4 regions of the Gracilibacillus sp. Marseille-QA3620 genome follow, and region 2 is predicted to be linked to each of the others. Evidence: predicted binding sites of a transcription regulator. Region 2 holds the regulator's gene; each other region holds the start of a gene.
What was found. Region 2 encodes Rex, which represses fermentation and respiration genes when NADH is low (regulators of the CRP and FNR family bind a similar motif). Its sites were predicted from a motif close to TTGTGAAATATTTCACAA; they were not measured.

Region 1: a site for Rex is predicted at 2,183-2,200, ahead of arcA (arginine deiminase). Genes of this name have one in related genera too.
Region 3: a site for Rex is predicted at 1,482-1,499, ahead of ACY8DX_RS03405 (DoxX family membrane protein). Genes of this name have one in related genera too.
Region 4: a site for Rex is predicted at 2,551-2,568, ahead of adhE (bifunctional acetaldehyde-CoA/alcohol dehydrogenase). Genes of this name have one in related genera too.

The regions. Positions count from the first base shown of each region.
Region 1 is NZ_CM143102.1:3,663,037-3,667,254, reverse strand. It holds gene ACY8DX_RS18525 (Crp/Fnr family transcriptional regulator) at 112-801, shown strand; gene ACY8DX_RS18520 (hypothetical protein) at 887-1,510, shown strand; gene argR (arginine repressor) at 1,574-2,035, shown strand; gene arcA (arginine deiminase) at 2,265-3,503, shown strand; gene argF (ornithine carbamoyltransferase) at 3,555-4,218, shown strand, end outside.
Region 2 is NZ_CM143102.1:253,595-257,812, reverse strand. It holds gene groES (co-chaperone GroES) at 1-200, opposite strand, end outside; gene ACY8DX_RS01450 (CPBP family intramembrane glutamic endopeptidase) at 526-1,248, shown strand; gene ACY8DX_RS01445 (YdiK family protein) at 1,245-1,463, shown strand; gene ACY8DX_RS01440 (redox-sensing transcriptional repressor Rex) at 1,482-2,171, opposite strand; gene moaC (cyclic pyranopterin monophosphate synthase MoaC) at 2,194-2,706, opposite strand; gene ACY8DX_RS01430 (ABC-F family ATP-binding cassette domain-containing protein) at 2,850-4,218, shown strand, end outside.
Region 3 is NZ_CM143102.1:678,196-682,413, reverse strand. It holds gene nadE (ammonia-dependent NAD(+) synthetase) at 1-397, opposite strand, end outside; gene ACY8DX_RS03410 (hypothetical protein) at 597-1,355, shown strand; gene ACY8DX_RS03405 (DoxX family membrane protein) at 1,590-2,117, shown strand; gene ACY8DX_RS03400 (ZIP family metal transporter) at 2,278-3,093, shown strand; gene ACY8DX_RS03395 (DUF302 domain-containing protein) at 3,259-3,645, opposite strand; PreQ1 riboswitch class I at 3,821-3,865, shown strand; gene ACY8DX_RS03390 (QueT transporter family protein) at 3,874-4,218, shown strand, end outside.
Region 4 is NZ_CM143102.1:3,634,404-3,638,621, forward strand. It holds gene adhE (bifunctional acetaldehyde-CoA/alcohol dehydrogenase) at 1-2,409, opposite strand, end outside; gene ACY8DX_RS18380 (c-type cytochrome) at 2,674-2,976, shown strand; gene ACY8DX_RS18385 (AEC family transporter) at 3,200-4,218, shown strand, end outside.

The DNA.
Region 1 (4,218 bases), 850 kb from region 2:
CAAGGAAGTACAGTTCCGTCTGTCAACAATTGATGGGTATTGCAGAAATGTTTGAAACAAAGATCAAGACAATGAAGCAAGCACAAAAATAGGGTGAAGCGGGTGTACATTATGAGCGGTGAAATCATTGATCTTATTAAGGGTAAGGAATTGTTCTCGTCCTTAAGTAAGCAAGATTTAAGTGTATTAGAACCATTTTTATACGAAAGAACACTCAAGAAGGGACAGTATCTTTTTTGGCAGGGAGATCCGAGGCAAAGAATCTATTATTTGCTTGATGGTTATGTCACGCTGGAAAAGTCAAACAAGCAGGGCAGTATGCAATATAATCAATACATAAAGAAGGATACGTTGTTTCCTTATAATGGCTTATTTACGGGAAGCAAGGAATATTGTCATTCTGCTATTGCCGAAACAGATATCCATGTTGTCTACCTGTCTACAGATGTGTTTGAAAGCTTTTTGTCCAAGCATAATCGGCTGCTGCAAAAAGTAATTAAGGAATATGGAAAAATTCTCGAAGGGCAGGAGAAGCGAATACAGCATGGCATTATTCCAAATGCACAGGAGAGGGTGTTAAATTCAATTTCTTATTTAATGATGGACCTTGGAGTAGAGTATCCAGATTATATACGAATTGATTTTCCTTTTACAACTTCTAAGTTATCGGTGCTGTCAGGTACATCAAGAGAAACGGCCAGCCTTGTCATTAATAAATTGAAACGGGAAAAAAAACTAACCATCAAGGAGAAAATGATTTACATACACGAGCCCCAATATTTTGAAAAACTAGTTATATAGGTCTTAAGATACATATTATTTGAAAACACACATATATAACCAGTATTATAGGACTAATAACATTGGCTAGAATGGAAGTGCTACAATGATTAAAGTGTCCTATAATGTATTGGGAGCCGTTGTCTATGTAACTGGTCTGGCTCTTGTACTACAGTTTCCAGGTCAGAAGTCAATGGTCGGAAGCCAGTTGTTTGAAGAGTTCTCATTGCCAACGGAGGGATTTCTGGGTCTCTCTAATATATGGCTGCTGGCTGCCTTTATCCAATTTATTGGCGTATTGCTGCTCGTGAAATGGTTTGCCGAGGAATATCCTGCCCATCGAAGGAAATATCGTTTTATGGAGCCGGCTGTCTTGACATTGGCTGTCCTCGTACCGTCTATTGCCTTTAACAACCTTTTCGAAATAGGGGAAGAGGTATATGCGCATTCCGGCCAATCAGGTGCGGAGGCCGTCGTCTATATTCAGGATGAAAGCTCATGCACAGAATTGACGGATAACGGAATGGTGGAATGCTCGATTGTCCTTCGTAATTTCCAGCATCATTCCCAGCAAATCAGTCTCGTATTTCCAAAGGAAGCAGGTTTGAAGACAAAAAAGGTTGAGACGGCTTATTTGCAGCAGCGTGAGAAGAAAGCTGTAAAGGTAACCTTCTCTCCTGAAGATATAGCGGATAAGGGTGAGATACCGACATTTTATATAGAAGGCTAAAGGGGGAGGTCTATGTCCAGTCAAATGGGGATAGGCCTCTTATGCAGTTCAACATGAGAAAGGATGATGATGATGAACAAGAAAGAAAGACATGCCTTAATTAAGAAAGTGATTACTCAAAATGAAATTAAGACACAGGAACAGCTTGTGGAGGAATTGGCGAAGAATGGGCTTGAGGTAACACAGGCAACGATCTCAAGGGATATTCGCGAACTGAACCTAGCAAAATATCCTGCGAAATCGGGCGGTACCCGATATGGTTTCATAGCTGAGTATAAATATTTAGATACGATGAAATTACGTAAAAAGCTAGAAGATGCGCTAATTGGAATGGAGCGAATTGAGTATTTTATCATTTTAAAGACGCTGCCTGGCCATGCTCAAACAATAGGAGCAGTATTGGATGAGCTGGATTGGACAGAAAAAGCTGGCACAATCTGCGGGAATGATACATGCCTCATTATTTGCAAAACGAAGGAACAGGCAAAAGTAGTAGAAAATCGGATGGTTACGCTAAGTCATTAAAAAAATTTTTTTGAATAGAAGATGTGTATTATACAGCTTTTTATTCAGTTTTTCGTTTTCGGTAAGCGCTTTCTTGGATGGTGTTTAAATAATCATACGGTTATTTCGCTAATTATAAAGAATTTTGTGAGATTTTACACACTTTTTATGTGAAAATTATCACAATTTTAAAATGGAGTGTTTCTTATAATTAACTTGTAAGTTAAATCAAACGCGGGAGGTAAGGAGATTGAGCACCCCTATTCATGTAACTTCAGAAATTGGGAAATTAAAAACTGTGATGTTAAAACGTCCAGGTCAAGAAGTAGAAAACTTAACCCCGGAATATCTAGAGAGATTGCTTTTCGATGATATCCCTTATTTACCTAAAATCCAAGAAGAACATGATTATTTTGCTAAGACCTTGCAAGACCAGGGCATTGAAGTTTTGTACCTTGAAAACTTGGTGGCCGAATCATTAACCAACCCGGAAATTAAAAAGGAATTTGTCGGCCGTATGCTAAAAGAAAGCAATGCGACAAGTCCTCAAACTTTTGAGAATCTTCAAGAGTATTTATTATCATTCTCTAATCTCGATATGGTCAATAAAATTATGGCCGGTATTCGCAAGAATGAGCTTGAGATTGAGAAGAGAAAACATTTGTATGAAATGATGGAGGATCATTATCCATTCTACACCGATCCAATGCCAAACCTTTATTTCACACGCGACCCTGCTGCTTCAATCGGCAATGGCTTAACTATTAATAATATGAGAGAGCCTGCTCGTCGCCGTGAATCTATGTTCATGGAATATATCATTAAGCATCACCCAAGATTTGCGGGTCATGATATTCCAGTTTGGCTTGATCGCAATTATCATAATCCAATTGAGGGCGGCGATGAGCTTGTCTTGAGTGAAGAAGTCATTGCGATTGGCGTATCAGCACGTACATCTGCTAAAGCCATTGAGCGCTTGGCTTTGAACCTATTCAAACATCCTAAACAAGACAAAGTTAAGAAAGTCGTAGCCATTGAAATTCCAAAAAGCCGTGCATTCATGCATTTGGACACTGTCTTCACGATGGTCGACCATAATAGCTTCACCATGCATCCAATGATTCAAGGCCCAGGCGGTAAAATGAATATCTATATCCTTGAAAAAGGTGAAGATGAAAACCATGTAAATGTCACTCACCGCACAAACCTTCAAGAGGCGTTGAAAGAAGTCTTGAATCTTTCTGAGCTTGACCTGATTCTTTGCGGTAACGGTGATGAAATCGCAGCTGCGCGTGAACAATGGAATGATGGATCCAACACGCTTGCGATTGCACCAGGTGTGGTTGTTACATATGATCGAAACTATATTTCTAACCAATGCTTACGTGAACACGGCATTAAGGTTATTGAAGTCAAAAGCTCGGAATTATCCCGCGGTCGTGGGGGCCCACGCTGCATGAGCATGCCGATTGTACGCGAGGATATTTAATTACGACTAAAAGATAAATCATTCACCATTTATGGAAGGGGAATCGTCTAAATGCTAGTAACAAAACCAGATTTCAAAGGAAGAAGTTTCTTATGTGAAAAGGATTTTTCTGAAGAAGAATTATTATACATGATTGATTTTGCGGCTAATTTGAAAGAAATGAAGAAACAAGGCATTCCGCATCATTATATGGCTGGCAAGAACATTGCCCTTCTTTTTGAAAAACCATCAACAAGAACTCGCTGCTCTTTCACAGTTGCTTGTATCGATCTAGGAGCACACCCTGAATACTTGGGTAAAGATGATATTCAGCTTGGAAAGAAAGAATCTATTGAAGATACAGCAAAGGTTCTTGGCAGAATGTTTGACGGAATTGAGTTCCGCGGATTCGAGCATTCTAAAGTAGAGTTATTGGCTGAACACTCTGGTGTTCCAGTATGGAATGGCTTGACAGATATGTGGCATCCGACTCAAACATTAGCAGATTTCTTAACTGTTAAAGAAAATATCGGCCACTTAAAAGGTGTGAAATTTGTCTATGTCGGAGACGGCCGCAATAATGTTGCAAACAGCTTGCTGATTGGCGGAGCAATCGTCGGTATGGATGTGAGAATTTGCTCTCCTGAATCTTTATTCCCTGAAAGCTCTATCGTTGAGACAGCAAGAGAATTGGCAGAGAAATCTGGTGGACGTGTAACCATTACAGCAGATGTTG
Region 2 (4,218 bases):
GAGAAGATAATGTGGTCGCCTTCGGATACTTCCAATCCTACACGCTCCCCATTCTCAAGGACACGGCCTGTGCCTACCGCTACGATTTTGCCTTCAGATGGTTTTTCTTTGGCAGTGTCAGGTAACACGATGCCGCTTGCAGTTTTCTCCTCTTGTGCGACAAGTTCAATCACAACGCGATCTCCTAGTGGCTTTAACAAGTAAAACTACCTCCTTAAAGTTATCTCCATTTTTATTAGCACTCATTAGGTATGAGTGCTAACACAATTTATATATTAAATAAAGACTATCTGATTTGCAAGAGATATGAGCGAAAATTTTAGAAAATTTTATAAGGTCATTTTCTCCGCTTTCACTTGGGCTAGTATACCCCTTTGCAGGGCAGATTATGTTATATATAAAGGGAAAAGTTTTGCAATTGTACCTAAGGGGGAAAAACGGGTAGAATGATGGTGTAGCTTTTTCGTATTGGGCTGACATTAAGCCCGCTTGATTTGGATACTTGTCATTAAAGGAGTTTTGTCTTTGAAGAAAAATTATTGGCTGATTGTCCTTATATACGTTGCCATGCAGCTATCGAGCATTATCGGTCTACCTCTAATGGGATGGATTCTGCCGAACTTCGTGGCCGAGGATCAAGTAGCCATCTATTCAGTCGTCTATTGGATTATTATCAGCTTCTTCATTGCCCTCATCATTACGTTATTCTTCTTGAGGAATGAGCGTAATGAAATGGAACGGTGGGAGCGTATGCCGCTTGGCAGTTCTCTTGCATGGGCTGTCGGAGGAATCTTCCTTGCCTTGATTGCCCAGGCTGTTGCGGGTACGATTGAACAGCAGATTTTCAACATTAAGGGAGAATCTGAGAACACAAAGAATATCCTCGCCTTAATCGAGATGTTTCCAGTTGTAATTCTAATTACTTCTGTCATTGGACCCATTTTGGAGGAAATCGTGTTCCGGAAGATTCTATTCGGGGCACTATTATATAAGCGGTTTGGGTTCTTCCTTAGCGCTTTAATCAGCTCAGTTATCTTTTCACTTGCACACGGCGAGCCTGAGCATACCTTGCTTTATTCAGCGATGGGCTTCACATTCGCCTATCTCTATGTCAAAACAGGCAGAATTATTGTGCCAATCATTGCGCACGTTAGCATGAATACACTTGTTGTCCTCCTTTCCACCTATTCAGGTGATTTAATCAAAGAGATGGAGAAGGCACAAAGTTTTATCGGAGGTTTATTATGAGACGATCACCGTTGTATATGGCAACGATTTATTTCATCCTGGGGGCTGTGTTTATCTTTTTCGCAGTCCAAAATGTAACAAGGAGCGGCTGGGATTTCTTTACTTACTTCCTGGTCATCCTGGCAACGCTTGATATTGGATCCGGTATTCGCTTTATCGGTATCCACCGCAAGATCAAGCAAATGAAAAACGAACAGCAGCCAAAGAGCAAATAAAGCAGAAAATCTCGAAGTTTATTCTTCGAGATTTTCTGCTTTTTCGTCTTCTTTTATTTCTTCGTTTCCACCAGAAGGATAATGCTTTAAGAAATAAACAAGCGATTGAAGCTCTACAGCCAGGTCAATATGATGGACCCGAATGGAATCTGGTACACTTAAACGTGCTGGCGTAAAGTTCAGTATGGCTTTCACATTTGCTGCCACAAGCCTGTCCGTAATAGGTTGAGCCGCTTGGGCTGGTACCGTTAAAATAGCCACCTTGATATTTGAGTTTGCGAGCTTGCTCTCAAGTGCATCCATATCAAAGATTGGCACGTCCCCGATGAAGGTTCCCACCTTCTCAGGCGATACATCAAAGGCAATTTCAATCTTCGTATTATTATTCTTCATGAAATTATAGTTCAAGAAAGCAGTCCCCAGGTTCCCGACACCAATCAGGGCCACTTGAGTGAGCTCATCCTGGTCTAGTGTCTTACGGAAGAAGGACAGCAAGTAATTGACATTATAGCCGTAGCCTTTCTTTCCTAGCGCTCCGAAATAGGAGAAATCTCTCCTGATTGTCGCGGAATCGACTTTGACGGCCTCACTCAGCTCTGCTGAGGACACCCTCAGCTTCCCGGAGGCATGTAAGTTCTGTATAAATCGGTAGTACAGCGGCAGCCGCTTCGCTGTCGCTTGTGGTATTTTTGTATTCTCCTGCAACATTTCTTTCCCTTCTCCCTTACTATTAGAGTCCCCTATGCTTATTCTCGTCCAATTGTTTTTGGAAATCCGGACTGGATACTCCGCCTGTCTTCTTAACTAGATATGTTTCTCCGATAACCATGCCCTTATCAATGGCCTTGCACATGTCATAAACGGTCAGCGCAGTAACCGAGGCCGCTGTTAGGGCTTCCATTTCTACACCTGTGCTTCCCTTCGTCTTCACAGACACCTGGATGCGCAGACGCCTCTGTTCTTGTTCAGCTTCCCAAAAGAAACGGATGTCTATTCCTTTGAGGGAAATCGGATGGCACATAGGAATTATATCAGATGTTTTCTTCGCTGCCATAATGCCAGCCACTTGGGCCACAGCTAAGACGTCACCCTTTTCCATTTCACCGGAACTGATTTTCTCATAAATCTCTTCCTTAACTAAAATGCTTGATTCCGCTATCGCGATGCGGGTTGTCTCAGGCTTATGCGCAATATCAACCATCTTCGCTCTTCCCTGCTCATTGAAATGAGTGAATTCACTCATCGCCATTCCCCCTCTACCTTTATCTTATAATATATTTCAATTTCGTGGTAACGTTTGTGTAAATATTCACATATGTCCTATTCAGTTGCGGTTCCCAGACTCCGTAAGATACACTAAGGCTAGTACTTCTTGAGGTGAGAATCATGATAATTTTACAAGTTAACAATGTATCCAAATATTATGGTGCAGAAGCAATTTTGTCCAGTATTAAGCTTGAAGTGCAATCGAAAGACCGAATTGCTCTCGTTGGCCGCAATGGCGCTGGGAAATCCACCCTCCTGAAGATTATCGCTGGTCAGCTTTCGCATGATGGCGGCAATATCTTCATGCCAAAGGGAACTACAATCGGCTATCTTGCCCAGCATACAGGCTTGAATTCTGACCTATCCATCTGGGATGAGATGTTGACGGTGTTCGCCAATCTGCAAAAGCAGGAGGAAGACTTGCGCGCCTTGGAGAAATCCATGTCTGACCCTGATATCTATCATGACAGCACCCGTTATGAGCGAATATTGAAGGATTATGATCATTTGCAGGAGCAATTCAAGAATGCCGGAGGCTATCAGATGGAAAATGATATCCGCTCCGTCCTGCATGGTCTTAATTTTGCCGATTACGATTATGCTACACCTGTCAGCTCATTGAGCGGCGGACAGAAGACACGGCTTGCCCTTGGGAAACTATTGCTGACGAAGCCTGATTTATTGATTCTCGATGAGCCGACTAACCATCTTGATATCGATACGCTATCCTGGCTTGAGGGATATTTGCAATCCTATCCTGGCGCTATCTTAATTGTCTCCCATGATCGCTACTTCCTCGATAAGGTCGTCAATCAGGTCATGGAGCTTTCACGTACGTCCATCAGTAAATATACAGGCAATTATAGCAAATACCTTGTCCAAAAAGCAGAGGAATATGAGCGCAACCAGAAGCTGTTTGAAAAGCAGCAGGATGAGATTGCCAAGCTAAGGGATTTCGTGCAGCGAAATATCGCACGTGCGTCCACAACCAAGAGGGCACAGAGCCGTCAGAAGCAGCTTGAGCGCATGGAATTGCTTGACCGCCCTCAAGGTGACGAAAAGTCTGCTAACTTCTCCTTCCAAATAGAGAAGCAAAGCGGAAACGAGGTATTACAGGCAAACGATATCGCTATTGGCTATGAAGAGCCTGTAGCTAAATCGATTAATTTCCGCATCACACGCGGTGAAAGCATTGCCCTCATCGGTCCGAATGGAATCGGAAAATCAACCCTTCTTAAGACCATCACGGACAAGCTCCCTGCCATCAGCGGCGAGTTCCAATTCGGCGCTAATGTCACGGTCGGCTACTATGACCAGGAACAGGCGAATCTTTCATCCAATAAGACTGTGCTCAATGAGCTGTGGGATGACTACCCGATGAGCCAGGAAAAGGATATTCGCTCCATCCTCGGCAACTTCCTCTTCAGCGGCGATGATGTAATGAAGACCGTCTCCACCCTGAGCGGCGGTGAGAAGGCAAGGCTTGCCC
Region 3 (4,218 bases), 420 kb from region 2:
CTTTATTGAAATCAGTAAGAGGCTCTGATGCTGCCTCCTCATATTGGGCTGCTACAGCATCAACGGCTGGCTTGACATTAAAAGTCAATGCTTCATCTGGCTTTATGAATTGTATGGCGGCTTGCGCATCATCCTCATCATGCTGAACGCCATAAGGGAGCCGTACCGCAACAAATGTCGCTTCAGTTCCTTCTTCACGCAAGGATTCAACGGCCATTTGAGCTAAGCGCCCCGCAAGCGTGGAGTCCTGCCCTCCGCTTATACCGAGAACGAACCCTTTTGCACCTGTTTTCATTAAATAATCCTTCAGGAATTGCACTCTTTTTTCAATTTCTTCTTTAGGATTGATGGTTGGCTTCACGTTTAACGCTTCAATTATTTGTGCTTGTAAACTCATTTTAGCGCTCTCCTCCTTTAACTCCTCTTTATTGTTCCTCTATTTTCCATCGATAATCTCTTTTATAGAGTTTATTTTACTCTATCTCCGTTTTTTTCAAAACTGTTTGACCATCAAAGAAAGAAGGAGACTTATTTTTTTCTTCTTTTAATTATTTTAATATAATAATAAGGTAAGCTTCTTGTAAAGGAGGAGAGCTATGATCCTGAAAGATGCGCTAGCCATCCCAAATCTATTCATCATGTGCAGCCTAATAGGCTTTTCAATTGAATTTATGTTTAAACTAATGAACCATAAAACCTTCATGGCAGCCTTGCTCCCTGCCATTCTCTTTAGTCCGTTATATGGATTAGCTCTTTGTCTATTTTTGATCTTCAAGCCAATTTCCTTGCCCGTTGAATCGACTGTAATTGTCTCAGCATTGCTTTTGTTAGAAGCCTTTAAACGCCTCGTCCGATCTCATATGATACCGAATTTACCAGCGGAAAATTCACGCATTCTATTGCTTGGGATTCTAATGTGGACAATCAGTTTCCTTATTCTATCTGAGCAGGTTTATCCTCGAGTGAAAGATGTCATCACAGATATGCCCTTTTCATGTTCAATCTTATTCATTTATAGTCTTTTTTATATTGTCTTTGTCTATCTGATTCAAAAAGGATTCAAGAAACTGAATGAGGATATTAGTAACCTGGAAATGATTGATACAACAAGAACTCAAGTCCAAACTGCACGGAATGAACTCATTCATGGTCTTATTGAGTTAGATATTCATCAAGAAGAGTTTTTGGAGGAGGTCAATGAAGAATGTAAGCAGGATATGACCGACTTAGACCGGCAATTTGAGGAGATTCTTCTGCAATTAAGTCCCCTGCAGCAAAAAATAATCAGGGCTTACCCTTCTTTAATTCCTGATAGGAAGCCTTCAAAAGAGAAGGTTAACCGCAAGGATGGTTAGTGTTATACATCACCTTTAAGGATGTGCATCCCTGTATTTCAGCATCCTTCATTCCTATTGTAAATAGACTTTAAAATTTGCCAAATAATGTTCAAAAAACCTTGGATAAAGTTTGAATAAAGCAAATTGCTCAATTATTCACAAACGATATGCTGTATAAATAAAGTATAGCAAATAGCTGATCTTCCATTCCGCGGCAGAAGGTCAGCAAAAATCATTTAGGAGTGAATGAACATGATGGAATGGTTAAGAACAAATAAATATGCATCCGGACTTTTGCTTATCATCCGGTTATATCTTGGATACGAATGGTTTATACATGGATTAGAGAAAATCAGAGGCGGTGCTTTCGATGCTTCAGGCTTCCTCACTAATATCATTGCTAATCCGGTCAAAGGCCCGGACGGTACAGCTCTTTATCCAATGTATAATTCTTTCATTGAAAATTTTGCCCTTCCTAATGTAGGCATCATCAATATCTTAATTCCTTGGGGCGAATTCTTTGTCGGGCTTGGACTACTTTTGGGAGTACTAACAATAGCCGCCGTATTCTCCGGACTCTTGATGAACTTCCTGTTTGTCTTTGGCGGTACAGTTTCTACAAACCCAGCAATGATTGTTCTTGGTTTTATCATCCTCGCTGCAGGGGCCAATGCCGGTAAACTTGGCGGAGACTATTATGTCCTCCCTTGGATTAGAAGAACACTATTTAAGAAAAATGATAACCCACATTTCCCAGTAAAAGATCAGCCCGCTCATTAATCGTAGGCTATAAAAGCCTGAAGTCCTTGACTTCAGGCTTTTTTCGATGGAAAATACACCTATAATCTACATAAAAGAAGGCTAGTTTCATTGAATAAATATCTTTTACCCTAATAAGATATAGAATGATACAAAACCTGCTTTCCTCTGGAGGGATATTATGCTGGAATGGTTCACAAGTCTTCCCGTCATGTTCCAGGCTTTCTTAGCAACTTTATTCACTTGGGGCATGACGGCTCTTGGGGCGGCTCTTGTCTTTACAACCAAAAATGTTAATATGAAGTTTCTTGACAGCATGCTCGGCTTTGCCGGAGGGGTCATGATTGCAGCCAGTTTCTGGTCCCTGCTGTCTCCTGCTCTTGAAATGGCAGAAGGAGGTCCTCTCCCATCCTGGTTCCCTGCTGCGGTCGGTTTCCTTTGCGGCGGCCTCTTCCTAATGATATTGGATAAAGTCCTGCCTCATCTTCATCCGGATAAACCGCTCGGTCAAGCAGAGGGAATTCATCCAGAAAACAAGAAGCGAAGCACATTGCTCGTTCTAGCCATCACCTTGCATAATATTCCGGAAGGCCTTGCCGTTGGTGTTGCCTTTGGTGCTGTGGCTGCCGACTTGCCAACTGCATCCCTTACTGGAGCAATTGCACTAGCTATCGGGATAGGCATTCAAAACTTTCCGGAGGGTTTGGCGGTTTCCATGCCGCTTAGACGAGATGGAATGTCGCGAAAGAAAAGCTTCCTTTACGGACAATTTTCTGGGATGGTTGAACCGGTTGCCGCTGTCATTGGGGCTGTTGCGGTTCTGTTTATTCAGCCGCTTCTGCCTTATGCACTAAGCTTTGCTGCCGGTGCCATGATCTTCGTTGTAGCAGAAGAGGTAATTCCGGGCTCACAGGAAAACGGCAATACTGACCTTGCCTCCTTATTCCTGATGATAGGCTTTACCGTGATGATGATTTTGGATGTTGCCCTAGGTTAATTCATAGATACAAGCAGAAGAAGACAAACCCATTCATTATAGGGCTTGTCTTCTTTTTTTACCTTCTATAGCTTGCTCATAAGGATGAGCCCCTCTGCTGACTTTCTTACATCAAACTGCAGCAACTATCCACGTATTCATTCAAACAGGTGCTCTAATCTATTGTTACTTACAGGCATGATCGATACATTTGACTAAACGTGACTCGATGTCCTCAGCAACTCCTTTGAGTCGGTCATTTTCCAGCATACTGATTAAGGCAGTCGGTTTAGGCATACCGATTTTTGTTTGACCATCATCCTCATATACGACTATTTTGCAAGGAAGAAAATAACTGGCAAGACTCTCTTCCTCTAGCACTTTCTTAGCTTCCTGGGGATTGCAAATTTCAAGTATGACAAAGTTCCCATCAAACTCCACCCCTTTTTCCTGCAGCTTCTCTTTCATTTCCACACTCCAAAGGATTCCGAATTTCTCTTCTTTTAATGAGTCCTCCAGTCTGCCAATAGCCTCTTCAACTGACATAGCAGCCTCTTTTGTATAATGAAACATCGAAATACCTCCTTTATTAAGATTCTCCATTTTCTATTCCCCCGTAGGCTCTCATTAATCCTTTTTTTAGGGAGGCAGTAACAACTCAAGAGACCATTGTCCAAAGAGACAATATATCCCACAAAAACATTTCAAATTTACAAATGCATGTAAAACAAGGTATTATAAGCAAGGTGTAAACGTGGTTCGTAACCATCCCACGATAAAAAACTAAGGAGAGAAACATAAATGAAAATCAGAACACTTGCGGTGAACGGTGTGCTGGCTGCTCTTTATATTGCAGTCACTATGCTAATACAGCCATTTGGCTTCACCAATGTACAATTTCGAATCTCCGAGATGTTCAACCATCTCGTCGTATTCAACAAGAAATATTTTATCGGTATTGTTATCGGGGTCTTCTTCTCAAACCTCTTCTTCTCCTCTCTAGGTGTCTATGACCTTATTTTTGGAGTAGGACAATCTGTCTTGGCCTTATCCCTCACCATTCTGACTGCCCGCTTTGTGAAGAACATTTGGGCACGGATGGTTGTTAACACGATTGTCTTCACGGCGACGATGTTCTTGATTGCC
Region 4 (4,218 bases), 880 kb from region 2:
AGCATTCACTAGAGAATTGACGCCTTCTTCTGTTGTAGAAGCAGGGAGTCCGAGCATTCTGGCGATTTGTGCATAGCGTTCATCTGCGCAGTAGCTTTCGTATTTAGGGAAGAGGGCGTGCTTCCTTGGACGAATAGCGTTGTAGCGGATGACGTGCGGCATTAGGATGGCGTTGGCACGGCCGTGCGGAATGTGGAATTCTGCTCCGATTTTGTGCGCAAGGCTGTGGTTAATGCCGAGGAATGCGTTAGAGAATGCCATTCCGGCCATGCAGGATGCGTTATGCATTTTTTCACGTGCTTCTTCATCCTTGTTGTTATCATAGGATGCTTTCAAGTATTTGAACACGAGGTCGATTGCTTTTAGGGCAAGACCGTCTGTGTAGTCACTCGCCATTACGGATACATAGGCTTCAATCGCATGAGTTAGTACGTCCATACCTGTGTCAGCCGTGATGCTTTTTGGTACGGTCATGACGAATTGAGAGTCGATGATGGCCACATCAGGTGTTAAAGCGTAATCCGCTAATGGGTATTTGACGTTTGTTTCTTTGTCTGTGATAACCGCAAATGGTGTTACCTCTGATCCTGTACCGGATGTAGTTGGGATGGCAACGAATTGCGCTTTTCCACCTAGTTCTGGATATTTGAAGGTACGTTTACGGATATCCAAGAATTTTTGTTTGATGCCGAAGAAGGTTGTTTCAGGCTGTTCATAGAAGAGCCACATTCCTTTTGCAGCATCCATTGCGGAGCCTCCGCCGATGGCGATGATGACATCCGGCTGGAAGGCATGCATTAATTTAGCGCCTTTGAATACTGTTTCATCACTTGGGTCTGGTTCTACATCTGAGAACATTTCTACCGCTTCAATGCCTTTGTTTTTACGTAAATATTCTTTAACAATGTCTATATATCCGAGGCGGACCATCCCTTCATCGGTTACGATGAAGGCACGTTTGATACGTGGCATTTTGGCCAAGTATTGTGTAGAATATTTTTCGAAATAAACTTTAGGCGGCAATTTGATCCATTGCATGTTATTGCGGCGTTGAGTCATTTTCTTCACATTGATTAAGTGAGTTGCAGATACGTTCTCTGATACAGAGTTATTTCCGTAAGATCCGCAGCCTAGTGTCAGGGAAGGAATGAAGCCGTTGTAGATGTCACCGATACCGCCTTGTGCAGATGGAGCATTGACGATAATACGGCAAGCTTTCATTCGTTTTCCGTATTCCATTTGTACATCTTTATCTGTGCTGTGAATAACAGCAGAGTGTCCAAGACCGCCAAGGTTCAGCATGTTCATGCATGTTTGGTAGCCTTCCTCAGTAGAATTTACGCGGATGCAGGCAAGCACTGGGCTAAGCTTTTCTCTTGATAGCGGGTAATCAGCACCTGCTCCTTCAAGTTCAGCAATCAATATTTTTGTATCAGCTGGTACTTTAAAGCCTGCCATAGCTGCGATTTCAGCTGCAGGTTTACCAACGATGCCAGGGTTTACGGCACATGTATCTTTATTAATAACTAGTCGTTCTAGTTTTTTCAATTCAGTTGCATTGACGAAGTGGCAGTTATTGAGGATGAATTCATTTCTCACTTCATCATAGATTTCCGTGTCAACGATGATGGCTTGCTCTGAGGCACAAATCATTCCGTTATCAAATGTTTTAGAGAGGATGACATCATTAACGGCACGTTTGACCTTAGCTGATTTTTCAATATAACAAGGGACATTTCCTGGGCCAACGCCAAGTGCTGGTTTACCAGTAGAGTATGCAGATTTGACCATGCCAGCTCCGCCTGTTGCTAATACTAGTGCAACATCCTTATGGTTCATAAGCTGTTTTGTTGCTTCAATGGAAGGCTTCTCAATCCATTGAATACATCCTTCAGGAGCTCCTGCTTTGACTGCTGCATCGTGTAAGATTTCTGCTGCTCGCTTAGAAGACTCTTGCGCAGATGGATGGAAGGCGAAAATAATTGGGTTACGCGTTTTGATAGAGATTAATGCTTTGAACATCGTGGTAGAAGTAGGGTTTGTAACTGGTGTTACACCTGCAACGATTCCCACAGGCTCAGCGATTTCAACAACGCCTGTTTGCTCATCTTCATTGATGACTCCGGCTGTTTTGTTGTATTTAATGCTGTGCCAGATGTATTCAGTTGCAAATATGTTTTTGATGCATTTATCTTCGTAGATTCCGCGGCCTGTTTCTTCCACTGCCATTTTTGCTAGCGGCATATGCTGGTCAAGACCTGCGATGGACATTTGATGAACGATTTCGTCAATTTTCTCTTGATCAAAGGTTTCGAGCACATGTAGAGCTTCTTTCCCTTTCACAACCAATTCATCAATCATTTCCGTTACAGATAGGACTTCTTCAATTTCTCTTTCTTTAATAGCCATGGATAGTTCCTCCCTATGGAATACTCTTTCGGGGCAATTATTGTCCCTCATGGTCAATTACTGTCCCTTTCAGACTAAAAAATATAACCTCATCTGATACTTTTATTTTATCTGAAAAATCATCATTTGTCTTTGGCAATTTTGTGAAACATTTCACAAAGATAGGAGCTCAATCACTTTCTTTCCGTAATATCAGGAAGAAATGTTAAAATTAGTGTGGAATACCACAATCACAAGCAATATATGTACAGAAAGGAGATTTCTATGTATAAGAAAGCATTGCTCTCCATTCCGCTCCTCTTCTTATTAGGGGCATGCTCCTCTGATGAAGAAACGAACACTGCAAATGTGACCGAAGAAGAACGGATTTACCAAAATAACTGCGCCTCCTGCCACGGCAAGACGCTGGAAGGCTATGCAGGACCTGAACTTGTGAACATTGGCACCAAAATGGACAAGGATGAAATACTTGAGATGATCAATAAGGGCGGACGGGGCATGCCTGCAGGAATCATTAAGGGTGAAGAGGCTGAGAATGTCGCAGCATGGCTGGCCGAGAAAAAATAAATACTTTGCATGAAGTGCAAACTCTGCTGATTAAACGGGGCATATCAATGTCCCGTTTTGTTGTTCCTGTTTACATTTCTTTCGTTATTATCTTTACTTTCTTTAGTTACAAATGGTTTTCTCCAAGCTTTGCGCCTCCTATAATTAGCCTTGTTCCGGAAACAAGCTGTTCAGCCACAAACAAGAATGTGAAATTATTCACATTAACTGGAGGTATTCATCAATGAATCTATTTGATATTTTTAAAACCACCTTATCAGATTCAGCGTTCATCGGTGCGATTGCATCTACTGTTCTAATCATTCTGTTAGGTTTCTTCTTAAGAAAAAAAGAAATTTTCTCCTCTCAGGTTAGCAAGCTCCTCAGTAATGTTGTATTAACGGTAGCTTTACCTGCTCTTGCCTTCAATGCCTTTATGCAGGATATCAATCCTGAAACCTTAAAGCAGGGCATGAATGTACTCATTTGGGGAATTGCCATTTACATTATTTTAATCTTTATCTCTAAGCCTTTCTTCCTACGCTATCATGCAGACAAGCAAGACACATTGCGTGTATTGACGATTTTCGGCTCCACTACCTTTTTTGGTATTCCAATTGTCAGTGCCATTTATGGTCCTGTCGGAGTTATGTTCAGTTCCATTTTCAATATCGGGTATCGTATCTTCCTTTATTCCTATGGCTATATCAAAATGAGCGGCTTGAAAATGGAACTGAAAAATATTAAAACGATGTTCCTTAATCCGATTGTCATTGCGACATTCGCTGGTCTTTTCATCTGGATCTTCCAAGGCTATATGCCACAGGTGACTGTTACAACAGCTGAAGGAACTGCCGCTTCAGTGGCGTTCTTGCGAATTGACCAAACAGCTATCTGGCTACATAAGCCAATGACCTACTTAGCTAATATCGCTTCTCCGCTTGCATGGCTTTCCATCGGGGCAACTTTAGGGGAAATCAGCTTTAAATCAGCCGCATCTTGCAAAACTTCTTGGTACTACAGCTCCATTAAAGTATTGCTCGTACCGGCGATCAATATTGCTTTCCTTGCTGTTTTGACAGTAACGAACATTCTGCCTGTCAGCTTTGAAGCTCTTGCAACGATTGTTATCATGATGGCTACACCTACGGCAACAGTTGCAGCTGCTTATGCCATCAGCTTTGATAAAGAGGCCATTATGGCATCAAATGCCTCGCTTCTTTCTACCATCACAGCTGTTCTGCTTACGCCATTTTGGATTAT